Regions from separate parts of the Bacillus cereus group sp. BfR-BA-01360 genome, predicted to be linked through region 2. Evidence: riboswitches for the same ligand, from Rfam matches in the RefSeq annotation. Region 2 holds a riboswitch; the other holds the start of a gene.

Region 1 (3,199 bases), on a different contig from region 2:
GGTCGATAGCCCAAAATAAATTAACTGCTGTCGGGCGCGAAGTCCCTAAATAATTACAGTCTCGATTGAATTTTGTTTTGAATTCCACTATATTTATAGCTTCATATTTTTGAGCAGCTAAAGCTAATCCAAAAGCAGCCGCAATGCCAATCGCTGGCGCTCCTCTTACCTCTAGCATAACAATACTTTTCCAAACATCTTCAATACTTGTTAATGTTTTGTATTCCGCAACATGTGGTAACTTCGTTTGATTCAAAATGGTAATAGAATCACCTTTCCAAATTATCGCTCTTGGAACTGCAACTGTTGTATTCACACCTTTATCCCTCCTTCAGAAACAATATGTTGAAATAATGTTTTGAATACTTGAATGTCTGCCCCCTTTGTTTGATGTAACAATAGACTTCTCCCCAAATATAGAGCCTGTTTTTTTACTTGTATTCTTCTATCTTTCTCAACAATTCCATCTAAATCTACTACATGTGCCAAACCTATCGTTCTACGTATAACTTCACAACCGGCAAATCCAACCGCATCACGAAAAATATGTTGCAGAACAATCGGAAGCCATTGCTTTTCCTTCGTATACGTTTCCACACCCTCCAATATCCAAAGTTTTGTAAATGTATCTACAAAATAGCTCCATGTTTTTTCAATATGAAAAAATACAACTTCTCGTTTCTCTTCTCTTGATAAGGCATTTAATAATAAATTTGCTATAAACTGTCCTAAATCGAATCCAAGCGGGCCGAAAGTTGCAAACTCAGGATCAATGATTTTCGTTTCTTTTGAAGAAGCAAAAATGCTTCCTGTATGTAAATCTCCGTGAATTAATGCTTCCTTTCTCGTTAAAAATTTATATTTATATTGCGCAACTTGCAGTTTTAAATTTTTATCACACCAAAGCTCTTCTATAACAGACTGAAGTTCTCTCTCATAGTCGTTTGTTTCGTAATTTCCAAACGGATCTGTAAACACGAGATCTTCTGTAATTTTACAAAGATCAGGGTTTATAAATTTTCCATCTAGTACTCTTTTTTCTTCGGTATTCAGTCCGAAATCCGAAGTATAAAATAACACTTTCCCTAAAAAACGACCTACATGCTCAGACAATAATGGATACTCTTCTCCTTCAATGAACCCTTTACGTACAATTGTCAAAGATGATAAATCTTCCATCACTATTACAGCCAATTCTTTGTCATGTCCATATACTTTCGGAACAAATTCCGGCACATACTTAGCAAAAATTTGTAATGCCGAACTTTCAATAGTTGCTCTATTAAGCGAAAGCGGCCAACTTTCACCAACTACTTTTGCATATGGAAGTGCTTGCTTTACAATGATTCCTCGCTTCCCGTCATGGAGATGGAATACATAATTTAAATTCCCATCCCCTATTTCTCGGCAAACGATCGTGGCTTCTTTTTCAAAATATCCCTGTTCTTTAACATATTGCACTGCTGTTTCTTCCGTTAATGCATAATATCCCACTATTTCATCCCCCTTTTTAATTCAGAGGTTTCTCAACATAAGAAAAACCTCTTTCCATGAAGAAAGAGGTTTGAAGTGTATCTTCTCCCCTCTTATCTGCCAGAAAATTCATTTTCTGCTGGAATTAGCACCGTGCCTTTTTGGCGCATAAGCGCCCCATTTCACAATGGTATTACGGTCGGTTGCTGGGTTTCATAGGGCCAAATCCCTCCACCTGCTCTTGATAAGAGTTTTGCAACTTATTCGAATGTTTAACTTTCTGATGATGACTATAACAAGAATAAAAATCATTTGTCAATCTTTTTATTTATACAATTCTAAACGGCGATCCATAAAAACAGGAATTCCTCTGCGGACCTCTTCTATCTTTTCTAGCTCTATCTGTCCATAAAGAATGCTCTCTTCTTCTTGTGCCTCTGCGACAATTTTTCCCCATGGGTCAATAATAAGCGAGTGACCACCAAATACGTTATTTGGATCTTTTCCTACTCGATTACAAGCTACGACATAACATTGATTTTCGATTGCTCTCGCTTGCAGTAATAAACGCCAATGCTCAAGGCGAACAAGAGGCCATTCTGCTACTACAAATACTATTTTTGCGCCTTTAGCAGTATGTACGCGTATCCATTCTGGAAAACGAATATCATAGCAAATAACCCCTCCGCACTGAATCTCGTCTAAAGTAAATTCTCCTGTTTCATGTCCTGCTATTAAATACTTATGTTCATTCATTAACTGAAACAAGTGCACTTTGCTATATTCATGTTGTACGTTTCCTTGGCGATCCATAATATACATCGTATTTGTAACACCTTTCTCTGTCTGCTTTGCAACAGAACCACCGACAATGTTCACGCTAAACTCTTTTGCCCATTTTGAAAGCACTTCTTTTGTTTGTTTTCCATCCTTATCCGAAATTTCAGGAAGTCGCTTCAAATCATATCCTGTTGTCCAAAGTTCAGGTAATACGATTACATCTGGGTTCACTTTCATTGCCTCTTCTATTTTTTTCTCTGCGTACTCTGTATTTAAAGTTACCTCACCAAAAACAATATCCATTTGAATACATGCGACCTTCATTTTTTCAGCCCCATTCTTTATTTTTTTCTTTACAAAATCTTGGAAAGGATATATTATTTGTCACTAGAATTGTAACAACTTTCAAAAGAGGTGGAAAGTATGAAAGATTTTAAACCTTCCGAGCTTATGACATCACTCCCAACACAATTTTTCGCTTCACTTGTCACAAAAGTTAATAAAGTAATTGAAGCTGGACATGATGTCATCAACTTAGGGCAAGGAAATCCCGATCAACCAACACCGCCGCATATCGTAAAATCTTTACAAAATGCAGCAGAAAAGGTGCTTCATCATAAATATCCACCATTTCGTGGACATAACAGCTTAAAAGAGGCAGTTGCAATCTTTTATGAACGTGAATATGGGGTAAAAATAAATCCAAAAACAGAAGTTGCGATTTTATTTGGTGGAAAAGCGGGATTAGTAGAATTGCCAATTTGTTTTACAAATCCTGGTGAAACGATTCTTGTTCCTGATCCTGGATATCCTGACTATTTATCTGGCATTGCTTTAGCGAAGGCAAAGCTTGAAACAATGCCACTATTAGCAGAGAATCATTTTTTACCGGATTACATGAAAATAAGCGAAGATACTGCCAAGCAGGCAAAATTAATGTTTTTAA
Region 2 (3,199 bases):
ACTTCTTTCCCGTTCTTTTATTGATTTCTCTTCACTTCTTTAAATTCTTCTTTCACCTGCTCAAGCGTTCCTTCTTCCGTCATTAAACGATATGCTGTATAAGCGAGCGCTTTCGCAGCTGTAATGAGCGCCTTATCTCCCAATTCAGAACGAGCTGCTTCTCTAAACTCATTTGTATGAGCGATTAAATCGTCTGGGCCAATTTTAATATATGGATGGATGGTTGGAACAACTTGACTGACGTTCCCTGCATCTGTTGAGCCAATACCAAATCTTTCTTTTCGATGCACGTTTTCTCCAAGCGATTCTAATTCTTCAGCAACTACTTCATTCAATGTTTTTGTTATAAGCAACTCATCAATTTCATTTTGAAATGGATCTATTTTTACTGTTGTCCCGGTAGCTAATGCCGCTCCTTGTGCAATATTTTTCACCTTTTCCGTCACTTCTGTACATCTTTTCCGCGTTGCTGCACGAATAAAGAAACGAGCCACCGCATAATCTGGAATAATATTTGGAGCCTTTCCTCCTTCTGTAATCACACCGTGAATTTTCACATCCGTAGGTAGCTGCTGGCGAAGTGCATTAATGCCATTGTACAATTGAATGATGGCATCTAATGCATTAATCCCTTCCTCCGGTGAAGCTGCTGCATGCGCTGATTTCCCGTAAAAGTGAAAATCAAGTGGATCTACCGCAAGAGACGGACTTGTTGTTGCTGTTTTCCCACTAGGATGAATCATAAGCGCCGCATCAACATGATGAAATAATCCCGCTTTCACATAGCTAGCTTTTGCACTTCCATTTGGTCCCCCTTCTTCCGCTGGCGTGCCAAACACAACAATCTCACCGCCAATCTCTTCAAGCGTTTCTGATAAAGCAATCGCCGCCGCCACGCTAATTGTTCCAATTAAATTATGACCACAAGCATGACCTAGTCCAGGCAATGCATCATACTCTGCTAAAAAAGCGATGGTAGGCCCTGCTTTTCCTGAACTTTTTCTTGCAATAAATCCTGTTTCATGTCCAGCGATATTGTGTTGCAATTGAAATCCCGCGCTGCCGAGTAGTAAACTTAACGTTCGAGATGCGAAGAATTCTTGATTACCGATTTCAGGATTCGCATGAATAGCATGACTTGTTTGAATATACTTTTCTTTATGTTTTTCAATACTCTCTTGAATGATGTTACGATGTGATGTTACTTTTGTTATTCCCATTTCCTTTACTCCCCCTTTTATTTACACGTAAAAAAGCCTCTTTCCTAAAAGATAGAAAGAGGCTTTCGCATATACATTCAAACTACGCTTCTTTCTTATCTTTCAAGTCTATTACTTGCTGGAATTGGCACAGTATTCATAAAGAATCCGCTGCCGAGGCTTCATAGGGCCAGTCCCTCCACCTCTCGAGATAAGAATTTTCACAAAATTATATTAAATTATTTTTATTCTATTGTTATTCCGAGTAAATGTCAAGGAATTCCTATCTGATTTTACCGAATATCTAAAAATCCTGTTAATACACCAATTGTTTCTGGTGCTTCCAGTCTTGCACATATATACGGAAATTCCGGACTCCCTTCAAACATCATTTGCGATGTTAACGGAGCTCCTGCCCAAAAGATTTCATCATCAATGACTAAAAACGGGAACGATTTATTTTGTCTTTGTACTCTTACATTTTTTAGCGGAATAGAACCATCACTATAAATCGTTACTTGTGCATTCGTACGCATTAACGCTTGCCATACTCTCTTATCAATTTTCCTTGTACTTGGCAACGATAAAACAATTTTTCGTTTTGCCGTCAAAATATCTTTTAGTACCCCTTTTGGTTCCTCTAGATTCATTTCCATAAACCAACGTAAGCGCTTCGTAATTTTCCGCTCCCATATTTGACGTGATGTTGTGCGATCATACACATTTCCGTGGCGCTCTATATGAGCGGTTAACTGTGATAATGCTTGTTTTCTTGAAAGATTTTTACGCATATATTGACAATCTGACAGCTGAATGAACTTCCCTCTCGCCCTTGTTACGGCCACATTCACAAGGCGATGATTTTTGTGATCAAAAAATAGCACACCAGGGCGCTCTTGCGGGTAACTATCAACCGTATCAAATATTATCATATCCCTTTCAGAACCTTGAAATTTATGAACCGTTGCTGCTAAAACTGGTACATTCCGATATTTCGTTTTTTGCAACATCTCTCTTATACCTGTTGATAAAAAGCGAGATTGCGCTCGGTACGGCGTCACAACACCAATTGATTGAACACCATCTAATACTCCAATTAAAATCATTTGTATCGCCACTAAGCCAGACATCATATTAAAACGCGATCCGGAAGCAGCATCTTTTAAAGAATAAGCCCCCATTAGGCTCGTATCAAATAAAACAGTTGCCTCGTTTGCGAACGGTTGTAACTTTGCTAGTTCTTTACGCTTTGAAACAGACGGATGATCATAGACTCTATTTTTATATATAAATGAATTTGTAAATTTCGCGATATCCGCATGCATCCGTCTTTGTTCCTGCAACATATATACATTCGGATGCGCTTCAGATTGATTGACAGATTCTACAATTCCCACATGATAAAATATATCTTCACAAAGCCATTTTCGAACAAGTTCATGGTTCGCCATTGCGATTGGCGGCAACTGCAAGAAATCTCCGCAGATGACAATTCGTTTTCCAAGTGCAGCTGCTAAAGCAATTTGCGGAACATACGCCATACTGACTTCATCTACTATAACTAGATCAAATGTACGTTCATAAATCAGCGCATCAATTGCGCATTTTGATAATGTTGCACCAATTACTTGTGCATTTTCAATATACTCTCTTTCTACTTCTTTCATTTTCGCTCTCTGTTTTCGAAGATCACTTTCAATTTCTTGCATGCGTTTCTTATCAGAAGCAGTCGCTTTATAAGATAGTATTTTTTCGCGCAAATCTTGGCGCATCTCTTCTAAATAAAGTCTTTCTTCCCCCCATGAACCATTTGTCGTTTCTACAAGTCTTGAAGCAAGTAATGTCTCGTGATTACGTATATGTTCATGTTGGCTAAAACCATAACGAACAATTTCTCCTGGCGTCCATTTATTTTTCTTCTCAATTTGCTTCGTAACTTCACTCATTAACACGTCCACTGCCGCATTACTATGCGCTAATACAAGAACCGATTTTCCTTT

The links. Region 2 has a riboswitch for S-adenosylmethionine ahead of MR056_RS14355 (M20 family metallopeptidase). Riboswitches for the same ligand answer to the same signal wherever they lie in the genome.
Positions count from the first base shown of each region.
Region 1: linked by a shared signal. The riboswitch ahead of mtnK (S-methyl-5-thioribose kinase) and the one ahead of MR056_RS14355 (M20 family metallopeptidase) in region 2 are both predicted to bind S-adenosylmethionine.

Region 1 covers NZ_JAKUFV010000001.1:222,274-225,472, forward strand. Annotated here, with positions in the region: gene mtnA (S-methyl-5-thioribose-1-phosphate isomerase) at 1-316, opposite strand, end outside; gene mtnK (S-methyl-5-thioribose kinase) at 313-1,494, opposite strand; SAM riboswitch class I at 1,584-1,724, opposite strand; partial or broken gene MR056_RS01130 (carbon-nitrogen family hydrolase) at 1,798-2,662, opposite strand; gene MR056_RS01135 (pyridoxal phosphate-dependent aminotransferase) at 2,677-3,199, shown strand, end outside.
Region 2 covers NZ_JAKUFV010000015.1:26,528-29,726, reverse strand. Annotated here, with positions in the region: gene MR056_RS14355 (M20 family metallopeptidase) at 18-1,220, opposite strand; SAM riboswitch class I at 1,313-1,417, opposite strand; gene MR056_RS14350 (AAA domain-containing protein) at 1,493-3,199, opposite strand, start outside.